DNA from 3 places in the Stenotrophomonas sp. YJH_SMC_81 genome. Region 1 is predicted to be linked to each of the others. Evidence: predicted binding sites of a transcription regulator. Region 1 holds the regulator's gene; each other region holds the start of a gene.
What was found. Region 1 encodes FliA, which starts transcription of late flagellar genes. Its sites were predicted from a motif close to TAAAGTTTNNCNNNCNNNGGCCGATAA; they were not measured.
Positions count from the first base shown of each region.

Region 2: AC5P8U_RS16760 (methyl-accepting chemotaxis protein) is a predicted target of FliA. The motif match lies at 3,553-3,579, and genes of this name have one in related genera.
Region 3: AC5P8U_RS04570 (methyl-accepting chemotaxis protein) is a predicted target of FliA. The motif match lies at 1,946-1,972, and genes of this name have one in related genera.

Region 1 covers NZ_JCAFUB010000003.1:326,168-331,145, reverse strand. The annotation lists gene flhA (flagellar biosynthesis protein FlhA) at 1-261, shown strand, start outside; gene flhF (flagellar biosynthesis GTPase FlhF) at 407-2,035, shown strand; gene AC5P8U_RS07955 (MinD/ParA family ATP-binding protein) at 2,022-2,909, shown strand; gene AC5P8U_RS07950 (RNA polymerase sigma factor FliA) at 2,906-3,649, shown strand; gene cheY (chemotaxis response regulator CheY) at 3,707-4,099, shown strand; gene AC5P8U_RS07940 (protein phosphatase CheZ) at 4,099-4,704, shown strand; gene AC5P8U_RS07935 (chemotaxis protein CheA) at 4,707-4,978, shown strand, end outside.
Region 2 covers NZ_JCAFUB010000009.1:124,533-129,510, forward strand. The annotation lists gene AC5P8U_RS16735 (SOS response-associated peptidase family protein) at 1-266, shown strand, start outside; gene AC5P8U_RS16740 (response regulator) at 392-772, opposite strand; tRNA gene AC5P8U_RS16745 (tRNA-Leu) at 905-990, shown strand; gene AC5P8U_RS16750 (hypothetical protein) at 1,061-1,306, shown strand; partial or broken gene AC5P8U_RS16755 (nucleotidyl cyclase domain-containing protein) at 1,260-1,467, shown strand; gene AC5P8U_RS16760 (methyl-accepting chemotaxis protein) at 1,495-3,321, opposite strand; gene AC5P8U_RS16765 (DUF5694 domain-containing protein) at 3,854-4,942, shown strand.
Region 3 covers NZ_JCAFUB010000002.1:207,532-212,509, forward strand. The annotation lists gene AC5P8U_RS04560 (arylamine N-acetyltransferase family protein) at 174-1,013, opposite strand; gene AC5P8U_RS04565 (hypothetical protein) at 1,068-1,793, opposite strand; gene AC5P8U_RS04570 (methyl-accepting chemotaxis protein) at 2,001-4,589, shown strand; gene AC5P8U_RS04575 (PepSY domain-containing protein) at 4,634-4,978, opposite strand, start outside.

The DNA of each region.
Region 1 (4,978 bases):
TTGGAACGTGTCTTGCAGGAGTCCACGCAGGGCAACGGCGCCGCGCTGGAACCCGGACTCGCTGAGCGACTGCACCAGAGCCTGGCCGAATGTGTCAGCAAGCAGGAAGCCCGCAACGAGCCCGCGGTCGTGCTGGTACCTGGCCCGGTGCGCGCCGCGCTGGCCCGCCTGGTCCGCCACAGCGTTCCTTCGCTGTCGGTCCTGGCCTACAGCGAGGTGCCGGAGGACAAGCGCCTGAAGCTGGTCGGAACGATCAGCTGACGCCGCCCGCCGATGCGCCAGAAAACAGACACCACTTTCGAACCAACGCAACAGACAGACACCAAGGGGAACCCGCACCGTGCAGACCACCGACCACCCGAGTTCCCCGACCGCCACCCCGCCGTCTTCGCCTCGTGACCACAGCATGAAAATCAAACGATTCGTCGCCGCCGACATGCGCTCGGCCATGAACCTGGTGCGCAAGGAGCATGGTCCTGACGCCGTGATCCTGTCCAACCGCCGGATCGAGGAAGGCATCGAGATCGTCGCCGCCGCCAACTACGACGAGAGCGCGGTGCAGCGTGCGCTGGAAGCCTCGCGCCGCGACGTCGCACCGCCGCCGGCACCCAAGCCGCGCACCGCCGCCGACGCGGTGATCGCCGCCGTCACCCGCCGCCGCAGCAGCACCCCGGCACCGGAACCGGTTGCCGCCACCACCTCGGCGGTGGCCGCCCTCGCCCGTGCAGCAGTGGGCGCTACCGGCCGCACCCTCGATAGCGCCGACGAGATCGTGCCAACCCGCGGCAGCACCGGCTTCGCCGCCACCCTGGCACGCGCCGCCGTCAATGAACCGGCACTGCCGGACCAGATCTTCGCCCCGTTCGCCGAGGCCATCGTTGCTCCGGCGCCGGCACCGGCCCTCGTCGCGCCGGCCAACCGCGCCCGTTTCCAGATCGATCCGCCGCACGAGGCGCATCACGAAAGCGTGGCGCCGGCGGTGCAGCCGCCACCGCTGCCGACCGCAACCCTGTCCGAAACGCAGCCGGAGGTCGCCGTCAGCGAACCGGCGTTGGCCGATGCCACCGTCGAAGCCGCGCCGACGCCGACGCTCGCCCCAGCCCCGGTCCTGACCGTGGTCGCCCAGGACGACGCCGAGATCCGCCAGCTGCGCCAGGAAGTGGCCGGCATGCGCCAGGTGATCGAGCGCGAAATGAACCGCTTCACCGACGAGCGCCTGCGCGGCTGCCCGGTGCGCGCCACCGCGCTGGACCTGATGGACGAGTACGGCTTCGATGCTGGCCTGGCCCGCGACGTCGCCATGCAGATTCCGCTGGAGACCGAGGCGCACCGAGGCCGCGGCCTGATGCTGGGGCTGATCTCGCGCAAGCTGCCGATTGCCCCGGTCGACCCGCTGGAGGAAGGCGGCGTGATCGCGCTGGTGGGCCCGACCGGCGCCGGCAAGACCACCACCATCGCCAAGCTGGCCTCGCGGTTCGCCGAGAAGCACGCGCCGCGTGACGTGGCTCTGGTCACCACCGACACCACCCGCATCGGCGCCCGCGAGCAGCTGTATGGCTACGGCCGGCAGCTCGGCATCGCCGTGCACGAGGCCAACAGCGGCACCGACCTGGACCAGCTGCTGGAACGCCTGAAGGACTACAAGCTGGTACTGATCGACACCGCCGGACTGGGCCCGCGCGACCGCGCGCTGGCCGCGCAGCTGCAGTGGCTGCGCGCCGCGCGCCAGGTGCGCACCCTGCTGGTGCTGCCGGCCAACACCAGCTTCGGCGACATGGACGAGGTGGTCCGCCGCTTCGGTGCCGCCAACCTGCAGGGCCTGGTGCTGAGCAAGCTGGACGAAACCGGCCGCTTCGGCAACGCCCTGTCGGTGGCCGTGGACCACGCCCTGCCGATCACCTGGGTGACCGACGGCCAGGACGTTCCGGACGACCTGCACCGGGCCAGTGCGGCCAATCTCGTACTTCGCCTTGAAGATTTGCGCCGAGCGGCCGATATGCCCTGCAACCCGGAGTTGAACCATGCCGTCGCGTGAGTACGCCAAGCTGACCAAGACCTTCCCGCTGTCGGCCACCCGCAGCGAGCCGCTCGGCCCTGTGCGCACCATCGCCGTGACCGGCGGCAAGGGCGGCGTGGGCAAGACCAACGTGTCGGCCAACCTGGCCGTGGCGCTGGCCGGCATGGGCAAGCGCACGCTGCTGCTGGACGCCGACCTCGGCCTGGCCAACATCGACGTGATCCTGGGCTTGAACCCCACCTATACGCTGGCCGACCTGGTTGCCGGCCGCTGCTCGCTGGACGACGTCATCGTCGAAGGCCCGAACGGCGTGCTGGTGGTCCCGGCCGCGTCCGGCCGCCGGCACATGGCCGAGCTGGCCCCGGCCGAGCACGTCGGCCTGGTCAACGTGTTCTCCGAGCTGGAACGCGAGCTGGACATCATGGTGGTGGACACCGCCGCGGGCATCACCGACGGCGTGCTGACCTTCTGCCAGGCCGCGCAGGACACCGTGGTGGTGGTCTGTGACGAGCCGGCGTCGATCACCGACGCCTACGCGCTGATCAAGGTGCTCTCGCGCGAACGTGGCGTGGACCGCGTCCAGGTGGTGGCCAACATGGTGCGCGACCCCAACGAGGGCCGCGTACTGTACGAGAAGCTGACCCGCGTCTGCGAGAAGTTCCTCGCCGATGTCTCGCTGAACTACCTGGGCTGCGTGCCGCAGGATGACTGGCTGCGCCTGTCGGTGCAGCGCCAGCAGCCGGTGGTGAAGGCCTACCCGTCCAGCCCGTCCGCACTGGCCATCACCGAGATCGCGCGCCGCACGGCCCGCTGGCAGGCGCCCACCGAACCACGCGGCGGCGTCGAGTTCTTCCTCGAACGCATTCTCAAGCAGCGCGGGGTGGCGGCATGAAAGGCGCGGCCCAGTACAGGGAAGTCCAGCGCTCGGCGGCCAACGAGGTCATCGCCCAGCACTCGGACCTGGTGCGGCGCATCGCCCACCATCTGGCCGCGCGCCTGCCGGCCAGCGTCGAAGTCGACGACCTGATCCAGGCGGGCATGATGGGCCTGATCGAGGCTTCGCGCAGCTACGACGCCGACCAGGGCGCCTCGTTTGAGACCTATGCCTCGATCCGTATCCGTGGCTCGATGATCGACGAGATCCGCCGTGGCGACTGGGTGCCGCGCTCGGTGCACCGCCGTGCACGCGATGCTGCGGCCACCATCCGCCGCCTGGAACAGAGCAGCGGCCGCGCCGCCAGCGCCACCGAAGTGGCCGCCGCGATGGAGATGCCACTGCCCGAGTACCTGCGCCTGATGGAAGACGCTGCGCGTGGCCAGGTGCTGAGCCTGGAGTCGCGCATCGAGGACCAGGGCGAGCTGGACACGGTCGCCCAGGGTGGCCCGACCCCGCAGCAGGTGCTGGAGCGCAGCGAGTTCGGCCGCGAGCTGGGCAAGGCCATCGGCCATCTGCCCGAGCGCGAACAGCTGGTGCTCTCGCTCTACTACGAGCAGGAACTCAATCTGAAGGAGATCGGCGCGGTGCTCGGCGTGAGCGAGTCGCGGGTCTGCCAGATCCACGGCCAGGCGGTGCTGCGCCTGCGCGGCCGGCTGAAGGTATTCGAGGCCGTCGACGCCGGCCTCGAAGAATGAACATCCCCGAGGCAGCTGCCCCCGGCCGCCCGGAATGAACAACAAAGGAACTCTGCTTTGAACAAGAACATGCGCATCCTGATCGTGGACGACTTCTCGACCATGCGTCGCATCGTCAAGAACCTGCTGGGCGATCTGGGCTTCACCAACACCGCCGAAGCCGAGGACGGGCATGCCGCGCTGTCGCTGCTGCAGAGCCAGCCGTTCGATTTCGTGGTCACCGACTGGAACATGCCGGTCATGACCGGCATCGAGCTGCTCAAGGCGATCCGTGCCGACGCCAAGCTGAAGACCCTGCCGGTGCTGATGGTCACCGCCGAAGCCAAGCGCGAGCAGATCATCGAAGCGGCCCAGAACGGGGTGAACGGCTACATCATCAAGCCGTTCACCGCGCAGACGCTGGAAGAGAAGCTCGGCAAGATCTTCGAACGCCTGGCGGCCAGCGCCTGATGGACACCACGGTCGACAAGAATGCCCTCGCCCTGCGCCTGCAGGAAGCACTGGACGCACTGGAGTCCGGTGACGAAACCGCCTGGCGGCAACGCATCGACGGACTGGTCGCGCTGCGCACGCAGCCGATGATGAGCGGCCTCTCGCGGCTGGCCCGCGAGCTCGGGCAGGCCCTGGGTGAACTGCCGACCGTGCCCAGCGAGGCCGGCGAACTGGACGATGCCTGCGCACGCCTGGACCACGTGGTGGCGATGACCGAACAGGCGACGCACCGCACCCTGGACCTGGCCGAGGAATGCCGCAGCCTGACCGAACAGCTGCGCGCCGAAGGCCTGCAGCCCGGCCAGGATGCACAGCTCGAGCGCATCCGCCACAACCTCACCGAGATCGCCCTGACCCAGAGCTACCAGGACCTGACCGGGCAGATCATCCGTCGCGTGGTCGGCATCGTCCGCCGCGTGCACGAGGGCTTCGGCGCGCTCGGCCTGCCGCCGGAACAGCATCGCACCGATCCGGAACTGGCCGGGCCGGCACTGAAGGGACTGGACCGCCACGCGGTCTCGCAGAACGACGCCGACGACCTGCTGTCGGACCTGGGGCTGTAAGCATGAGCGCGGTATCCGACGACATCACTGCCGATTTCATCATCGAGGCGCAGGAAATCCTGGATCGCCTGGGCGAACAGCTGGTGTCGCTGGAGCAGGCACCACAGGACACCGAGCAGCTCAACGCGGTGTTCCGGGGCTACCACACGCTCAAGGGCGGCGCCGGCTTCCTCGGCGTCACCGCCATGGTCGAGTTGTGCCACGCCGCCGAAGAAGCGCTGGGCATCGCGCGCGCGGGCCAGGCCGTACTGCAGGCCCATCACTTCGATGCCGC
Region 2 (4,978 bases), on a different contig from region 1:
TCCGTCCCGATCCGCCCCGCGACCTGCTGCTGGCCTGCCTCTGGGCAGAATGGGAAGGACCGGAAGGCCGCCTGCTGTCGTTTGCCACGATCACCGACGCACCGCCCAGCGACGTCGCCGCTGCCGGGCATGACCGCGGGGTAGTGCCGATCCGCAAGGAACACCTCGACGCCTGGCTCAACCCCGAACCGGATGACCTGGCGCGCCAGTACCGCATCCTCGATGACCGCGAGGAGATCCGTTACGTGTACGAGGAAGCGGGCTGAGCGCCGGACGCAATTGAAAAACCCCGCCTGGACGGGGTTCCTGGATCAGGGGTTGCCGCCGAACTTCGCAGACGCGAGCATTCAGCCGTCGGCAGTATCCCCCCTGCCGGTCCGTGACGGACGGCTCAGGCCTTGACGCTGGAGCGACCCACCGCTCGCGCCAGCGCGCGTGACAGATCAGCCGACAGGTACGGCTTGACCAGCAGCAGGCCGGCCAACATCGGCGCCGGCAGCTGCTCGGCCAGCATCCCGGTGGCCAGCACGAACGGAATGCCACGCGCTGAAAGCGCTGCAGCCACCGGCTCACTGGTCTCGTTGCGGGCCAGGCGGTAATCCAGCAGGGCCACGTCAGGAGTGCTCTGCTCCAGCAGCCGCAGGGCCTCGGACACACTCGCTGCGAGGCCAACCACGACCGCACCGGCATGCACCAGCTGCATCTGCAGCAGGGCCGCACTCATTTCGTCGTTCTCGACCACCAGCACCCTCAGGTCCTGCAACACTGTCATCGGCTACCGCTCCTGGAGGCAATTGCACGCTGGGAGTATAGCTATCAAGGGGCCAATGCCGACAGGAACCGCCCTCATAGGCCCTCCTACTATGCATCGCCTGCCGACCTCGGTTACACTCGTACGCTGCCTGCCGGTGTGGCGGAATGGTATACGCAGCTGACTCAAAATCAGCCGGGGGTGACCCCATGAAGGTTCGAGTCCTTTCACCGGCACCACAGCATCAAAGGCCAGGTCCGTGATCTGGCCTTTTGCTTTTCCCGGGCCAGAGCGCCGACACTGGCGAAGATGCCCCAGCATGCCCTGCCCGCGCGATTGCCCCTCCTGCGGGCGTCCGACGCCGTCGCCTCGTCCCACTACCTCTCGCTGCCGGGCGTGATCGAGCACACCAGCTGGGGCCACGTTTCCGAACGGGCGATGGCGCTGCAGATCGCCCGCCATCTGCCTGACGCATCCGATCAGCGCTGGCGCTGGGGACGCCAACAACCTGCAGGCGGTCGCCGCGATCCTCGACGGCTGCCCGCAACGCAGTGATGACCTGCTGGCCCGCGACGGCGGCGAGGAATTCATCGCCACCCTGCGAGCGCCTGCGCGCCGCCGTGGAAACCGCCGCCCTGCCCGCCGCTGAGGCCCATGTGACCATCAGCATCGGCGTAGCCTGGCAGGCCGCGCATGAGCAGGCCGAGCCACGAGGCCGGGGAACAGCACTCCGACCGCCGGGCCTAGACCGCACGCAGCACCGCCGCGCCGTGCAGGTGCCCCGCGCCACCCTGCACGCGGAAGCTGGCCACGGTCTGCAGAAGCTGCGCTGACTGCTCCTCCATGCTGCGCGCCGCGGCCGAGGCTTCCTCGACCAGCGCAGCGTTCTGCTGGGTGCCCTGGTCGATCAGATCGACAGCGTGGTTCATCTGCTGGATGTCGTCGCTCTGCTGCTGTGCGGCCGTGCTGATCTCGGACATCAGGTCACTGACCCGGCGCACGTTGAGCACGATCTCGTCCATGGTGCGGCCGGCGCTCTCAACCTGCGCGGTGCCGGCGCCGACATTGGCCACCGACGCATCGATCAGCTGCTTGATCTCCTTGGCGGCACTGGCCGAGCGCTGCGACAGTTCGCGGATCTCGGTGGCGACCACGGCGAAGCCACGCCCGTGTTCGCCCGCACGCGCGGCTTCCACCGCGGCGTTCAAGGCAAGGATGTTGGTCTGGAAAGCGATGCCGTCGATCACGCCGATGATGTCGACGATGCGCCGCGAGGATGCGTTGATCACCGCCATGGTCTCGACCACTTCGTGCACCACGTTGCCGCCACGCGCAGCGACATCGGCAGCCCCACCGGCCAGCTGACTGGCCTGCCGTGCGTTGCTCGCGGTGCGCTGCACGGTCTCGGCCAGGCCCTTCATCGACACCGCGGTCTCCTCCAGCGACGCTGCCTGCTGCTCGGTGCGCTGCGACAGATCGCTGTTGCCCTGCGCGATCTCGGTGGCACCGACGGCGATGGTGTCGGCGGCGAACTTGATCTGGCCGATGATCGCAGCCATCGCCTCGACCAGCGAATTCACGCCTTCGCACAGCTCGGCGATCGGCCCGTGCTTGTCGGCGGTGGCCACGCGCCGGGTCAGGTCGCCCTCCTTCGCGGCCGCCACCACTTCACGGGTCTGCGCCACGGCGCGCTGCATGGCCTGGTTCTCATGCACCTGCGCGGTGATGTCGGTGGCGTACTTGACGACCTTGAACGGCTTTCCATTGAGATCCAGGATCGGGTTGTAGGACGCCTGGATCCAGACCTCGCGCCCGCCCTTGCCGAGGCGCCGGTACTGGCCGGCATCGTATTCGCCACGGCCGAGCTTCTCCCAGAACTGGCGATACTCGGCACTGCCACGATACTCGGGCTCGACGAACAGCGAGTGGTGCTGGCCACGCACGTCGTCCAGGCTGTAGCCGGTGGCGGCCAGGAAGTTGTCGTTGGCCGAAAGGATGCGACCGTCCATGCCGAACTCGATCACCGCCTGCGACTTGTCGATCGCCGCCAGCTGCCCGGCCGAGTCGGCCGCCTGCAGCTTCTGCGCGGTGATGTCGGTGGCGAACTTGACCACCTTGTAAGGCCGCCCCTGCCGGTCCAGCACCGGGTTGTACGAGGCCTGGATCCAGATCTCGCGCTGGCCCTTGCCGAAGCGCCGGTACTGGCCAGCGTCATATTCGCCACGCCCCAGCCGCGCCCAGAAGTCGCGGTACTCGGCGCTGCGCGCCTGCTCGGGATCGACGAACAGGGAATGATGCTTTCCCTGGATCTCCTCCAGCCGGTAGCCCATCGCCTGCAGGAAGTTGTCATTGGCCTGCAGGATGGTGCCATCGAGGGCGAACTCGATGACCGCCTGAACCCGGTGCAGCGCCGCGACCTGGGCTTCCAGCTCGGCACGGCCGTCGGACACGGCCTCCGCGCCGGTGCGGTGCTGGGGCGCCAGCGCGCCCAGCAGGGCACGCCACGGCGACCAACGGGTATGCAGCTCGGCCGGTGCCTGCGCGCCCGCCGTGAAGCCTGGAATGAGCATTGTCTGATCCTCGGTGTCCGGTAAGCGGTTGCGACCCGACGGGCGGGATGCCCGGCGGCAACTTCAGGTGCCAGGGACTACAGGTGCCGACCGGCACCTCTCGAGCGACTGCCACGAACGTCTGCTGCGGGTGCGATCGGCATCTGGGAGCGGCGGAACACACAGCGCGGGCCGACCATCGGGGACGGCCTGGGGTCCTGCGGCGGGTGACTGGAGCGGGATCCAGAGGGAGTATCGGCGAGGCGATCGGTGGCTTTAGCCGGATTACGCGACGTCCGTCGCAACTTCAGATGCGGCTGCAGGGACGCGGTAGACAATCGCGATGTACTTCACATTCTGCTCACGCTCGGCGGGGCAAGGGTTGTCGTCACGGAACATATCGCGCGTTGCCGCCGTCACTGGGCATAGCCTTGCCCGGCACGCCGATGCAGTTCAAGCCCAAAAGGTTTGCATGACCAACGGGCGATTCCATGGCAGGTGAAAATGGCCAGCATGCAGCGAACCGCAGGACGCTCACTGACACGGAGATCGCATGTTCCCACGCTTGGCCAGCTTCCTGATCCTGGGCCTGTGCAGTACCGGCGCCCTCGCTGCCGATGCCACCTATCGGCCCGCCTTCCAGCCGGACCAGCTGAAGGGGCCGCCTGCAGGGCGACCGAACGAGGTGCTGGTACTGGGCACCGCCCACCTGTCCGGCCTGCCAAAGTCCTTCCAGCCCGCCTTGCTTGAACCGTTGCTGCAGCGACTGGTCGCCTGGAAGCCCGGGCTGATCGCCACCGAAGACCTGTCCGGCCTCCAGTGCGATTCCATGCGTCGCTACCCGGAACGCTATGCGGAGAGCGTGGCCACCTACTGCTTCGACACCACCGCTGCGCAGGCTGCCACCGGCCTGGACGTGCCTTCAGCGAACGCCCAGGCCGAGCGACTGCTTGCGACATGGCCGGACGAGCCGACGCCCGCCCAGCGTCGTCGGCTCGCCGCATTGTTCCTGGCTGCGGGCGAACGCGGCTCGGCGCAGGTGCAATGGCTGCGCCTGCCTGCGTCCGAGCGCAAAGCCGGCGATGGGCTGACGCCGGCCCTGGTCGAGATCCTCGGCAAAGGCCTGGTCCGCCGCAATGAAACCAGCCTGATCGCCGCCGTCGTTGCCGCCCGCCTCGGGCATGAACGGCTGTGGGCCGTGGACGACCACACGGCCGATTCTCCCACACCGGCAGAGGATAAGGCGGCGGCCAGTGCAGCCATCACCGGTGCCTGGAACAATACGTACTTGCGGGCGCGACGGGAGGCCGATGAACGCCTCGTGGCCAATCTGGACAAGCCCGGCGGCGTCATGGCGCTGTATCGGGATTACAACAGCCCGGCGGCAGCGATGGCAGCGTACCAGAGCGACTTCGGCGCGACGCTCGTCGAGCCGTCCTCCAAGGCGTTCGGCCGGATGTATGTCGGTTACTGGGAAACCCGCAACCTGCGCATGGTCGCCAACATCCGCGACGTGCTGGGCCTGCACCCTGGCAGCCGAATGCTGGCCATCGTCGGTGCCTCGCACAAGGGCTACTACGAGGCCTACCTCAATCAGATGCACGACGTGCAGCTGGTCAGTACGGACACGGTATTGCGTTGACCAGGATAGGTGCACGCGATGCGCTGGCACTATCCT
Region 3 (4,978 bases), on a different contig from region 1:
ACGAGGCCGCAGGTGTGGGCATGGACTTGGAGGTGAGCCTGGAGCGTGGCCGAGATCTGCGAAAGTGAAGGCAACCGGATTGCGTTGCAGGCGCGCACGGTTCCGTAGAGCCGAGCCCATGCTCGGCTGCTGTTGACCCAGCCGCCCAAGCTCAGCCGGGCATGGGCTCGGCTCTACAAGGTCGCGGCGCGTGAGCGCTGCAGCCAGTCGTTGATCGCCGGATCGAGCCGCGGGTCTTCGGGCAACTGCATGCCGAAGCGTTGCTGCAGCACGTCGCGCACGTCGGCAACATCGTGCAGCGGACGCTTGTCCGGTGCCTGGCCGGGGCGGTACTCGGTGTAGTTGCCGCTGCCGATGGTGCGTCGCCAGTCCGGCCCGGTCAGCGACGCGCGCAGTTGGCCAGGGAAGCTGGAGTCGGGATGGGTGCACACGTACCAGTTGCCCACCACGTTGTCGATCGGTGCGGGCACGTGCAGGTCGAAACGGTACATCGCCCGCCAGCCGTCACCGGATTCGGCGTACAGCACGAAATCCCCCTCGCCAGGCAGCCGCTGCAGCAGATAGCGTTCGTGCGGCGTGGCCTGCGGCTGCGGATCATGCAGCCGCAGCGGCACGGTCGGGGTCAGGCTGCCGAAACCGGCATCCACCAGCCAGTCATCGCCGTCCACCTGCACGCGCAGCAGCAGGTGGGTCCGTGCGGTCAGTTCGCCGTCCTGGGCAGCCAGCAGCACGCGCGCGGTCAATGGCTGCGCATCGAAGCCCAGCGCCTGCAGCAGCGACAGCAGGCCCCCATTGAGTTCGAAGCAGTACCCGCCACGGCGCTCGTCCAGCAGCTTGCGCTGCACGCTGTCCAGGTCGATCGGTACCGCATCGCGCAGCAGGCAGCTGAGGGTCTCGAACGGCAGCACTGCGTTGTGGCGCTGCTGCAGCAGGGTCAGGCCGGCCAGCGTCCGCGGTGGCGGTGCATCCAGCTGCAGGCGCTGCAGGTAGCGGGGGACATCGAGCGTCGTCATGGCGGCACCGGGCGGGGAGGAACGTCCACTGTGCTCCCCCAACCGGGGTTGAGGTCAAGCGCGGCGGCGCGGCATAGCGTCAATTGATGCCGGCTTGAGAGAGGAGGGGCTCTGGTTTTTTGCCTCGGGGATTGGGATCAAAAGAAACTCATTACGCTCGTTAGGCTGGATAACTTTCCCAATTGCATCGTAGCTCTGCAGAGGGAACAGGGATACGCGCGTTGTGAAAGCGCCAAGTACTGCGACCGGAACCCCCAGAACGATTCCCGCCCAAGAGCCATGCATGGCGGAAAGCAGGCCTTCAACCCAAAGCATGCTGCCGAACAGATAGAAGATCATGCCAGTAGCACCGGCAGCGTATCGCCAGCGGCGCTCTCGCTTGGGCATGTGAAATTCAATGCTGGTGCCATCCATGCTGCGCCGTGCCAGTGTACTTATGCCCCTGATATGGCGCCATTTGATGCTTGGCGAGTAGCAGCGCATGAGGCTGAAGTAGGCCCGGCGCTCCTCGCGCCCGACCAGGAGGCCATAGCGCCCTCGAAATGCCTCCTGCAATGTGGACTCCTTTACCCAGCTTGCTTCCAGATCATCCTCTGAATGATCCGCGATCTTCAGCAAGTACTCGCGATCCCGATGCTTTGACTCTCTCCAGCGGTGGAAGCTGTCCATAGGAGGTCCGAAGAACCAGCGCACGATGGTTGCGAGGACCACTATGACAGTACCGATCCCGACAGGGATGCCAAGCGTCTGAATCTGACTCAGTACCGTGCTGATGAGCATGGCTGCAGTTGCTCCGAGGTAATTGTGTGAAACGTAGTTCTATCAGTCGGGATTCTCAGGAGATGAGAAATGGAGATGTTCTCTGTCATCGCATCGTCGCTTGTTGCCGGTACAAGAAGCGAGATCGGATCCGCGAGGAAGAAGATTGGACCTAAAGTTTCTTCGCATACGGCCGATACAGGTGCGTCCCTCTACCTGGAGCCTGTCATGTCGGCCGTTGTCCCCCACCTCCGGTCCCTGCGCACGCGGCTTGCGGCGCTGCGCCCGGCGTCCTCCGGCCTGCTGCTGTGGCTGCAACCGCATCGGCTGAGCGTAGCCAACAAGCTCAAGGCGACCTTGTGGGTCTGTGGCCTGGGACTGGTCGCAATCGCAGCCGTCTACGCCTGGACCGGGCATGCCAGCACGCAGGCTGCGCGCAGCCAGGCCAGCTACCAGCGCGGCAGTGACCTCGCCGCGCGCCTGGCCACGCGGGTGGCCGAAGCGCGCCGCCTGCAGATCCAGTATGCACGCAGTTTCGATGATGCCGACCGCGCGCAGCTGCTTGCCACGCAAAAGGCGCTGCAGGACGATCTGCGGGCGCTGCGCACGATGCCGATGGATGCAGGCCGGCGCAAGGCCCTGCAGGCGCTGACCGAAGCTGCAGGCGCGTTCTCGCAGGGTGTTGCCGCCCTGTTCGAACGGGTCGACGAGATGGGCCGTGGTGAGGCCGGCCTCGCCGCGCAGCTGCAACAGGCTGCAGACACGCTGCAGGGGCAGGTGGATGCGCAGCAGCGGGATGCGCTGGCGTTGTCCCTGCAGAAGATGCGGCGGCAGGAGGCACTGCTGCTGCTCGACGGTGATTCCACCCACGCCGACCGCGCCAGCGAAGAAAAGCTGCCGTTCGATCTCGCGCTGGCGGGCCTGCCCGCGGATGCGCAGGACACCCTGCGCACCGGAATGGAGGCGTATCAGACCGCATTGCTGGGGTATACCGCTGCCCGTGTCGGCCTGGATGTGGAAGCGCAGTCGCTGCTGGATACCGCTGCGGGCGTAGCGCCTGCGCTGGCCGCATTCCAGCAGGCACAAGCCGCGGCACTGGCCCGTGCCCAGACCCGCCAGCAGGCTGGTGCGCGCACGATGAGCGTGCTGTTTGCATTGACCGTGCTGCTGGTCGCCGGTGTGCTGATCACCAGCCTCGTGCTGGTGCTGCGTGCAGTGCGCCAGCCGATCCAGGACACCCTGCACTTCGCCAGCGACATCGCCGACGACCGCCTGGACACCACCCTGCGCGTCTACAACGCCAACGACGAGATCGGCCAGCTGGCGCAGCGCCTGGTCGACATGCAGCAGCGCCTGCGCGCGCGTATCGAGACCGAGCGTGCCGTGGCGCGCGGCAACACCCGGGTGCGCCAGGCATTGGACAGTGCGCAGACCGGTTTGATGGTGATCGATGCGGAAGGGCAGGTCGCCTACGCCAACCCGGCACTGCTGCAGCTGCTTGACCTGCGGAACGAAGCGCTGGTGGGCAGCGACGCGGTACGCCTGCATCCGGCGTTGGCCAGCCTGGCCGGCGTGCGCCAGCGCGAAGAGCGCGAGATCGGCCATGCTGGCACGCGTTACCAGCTGATTGCCAACCCCGTCATCGATGAAGGGCAATTCCTCGGCGTAGCGGTGGAATGGCGCAGTCGTGCGCTGGAGACCCTGCTGGAAACCGAGGTCGCTGCGCTGGTCGATGCTGCAGCACACGGCGACCTGCACGGTCGCATCGCGCTGGAGGGCAAGCAGGGCTTCGTGCGCACGTTGTCGACCAGCATCAACCGCCTGCTGGCGACGTTTGAAACCAACCTCGGCGACCTGCAGGCATTGCTGGCCGCGCTGGCCCGTGGTGACCTCAGTGTGCGCATGGAGGGTGAGCTGCAGGGCGTGTTCGCGCGCATGCGCGATGATGCCAACGCGACGGTCGCTCAGCTGGGCCGCATCGTCACCCGCATCCAGCACGCCACCTCCAGTATCGATACCGGCGTTGGCGAGATCGTTGCCGGTCATCAAGATCTGTCACAGCGCACCGAGCAGCAGGCCGCGAACCTGGAAGAGACCGCCGCTTCCATGCACGAACTGACCGATACGGTCGGTCGCAATGCTGATGCCGCAGGCCGTGCCGACGCGCTGGTCAAGGGTGCGGCTGCGGTGGCGCAGCGCGGCGGCGAGGCTGTCGGTCAGGTGGTGGCGACCATGCAGGGCATCAGCGAGGCATCACGCCGCATCGGCGACATCACCCAGCTGATCGACGGCATCGCCTTCCAGACCAACATCCTGGCGCTGAATGCTGCGGTGGAAGCGGCGCGTGCCGGTGAGCAGGGCCGCAGTTTCGCCGTGGTGGCCGCGGAAGTGCGCCTGCTTGCACAACGCAGCGCAGAGGCGGCCAAGCAGATCAAGGGCCTGATCGAGGATTCGGTGGCGCGTGTGGGACAGGGCAACCAGCAGGCCGAACAGGCCGGCATCACGATGGGCGAGATCGTCGGCAGCGTGCAGCAGCTGGCCGAGCTGCTGGCGGGTATCCGCAGTGCGTCGCAGGACCAGCATGCCGGCATCGCACAGGTGAACCAGACCATCGTGCAGATGGAAGCCAGTACCCAACGCAACGCCAGCCTGGTGGAAGAGGCCGGTGCCTCCACGGCGCAGATGCAGGTCCAGGTGCGTGCCCTGGCCGACGCGGTGGGCGCGTTCCGGTTGCAGTCGATGCCGCAGGCGCGCGCCGCGGCGGCCTGGTCAGCCGAGCGTAGGCTCGGCGCTACATCGGCTGCAGGAACACTGTAGAGCCGAGCCCATGCTCGGCTCACACCAGCGTTCGGCGGCAGGAATCAATACACGTCGCGGCGGTAGCGCCCGTTTTCCAGCAGCGTTTCCACCGCTTCATCACCCAGCGCGGTTCGCAGCACCTGGTCCACGCCCTCGGCCATGCCCTGCAACGACCCACAGACATGGATCACCGCACCGCGCTGTATCCAGTCGCGCAGCGTTCCGGTGGCCGCCTGCAGGCGATCCTGCACATAACCGCCGTCGCCATCGCGCGAGAACGCCAGGTCCACCCGGGCGAGATGGCCATCGGCCTGCCACGCTTCGATCTCGTCGGCGAACAGGAAATCGTGTGCACGCTGGCGTTCGCCGAACAACAGCCAGTGCCCGTGTTCGCCTGCACGGACGGC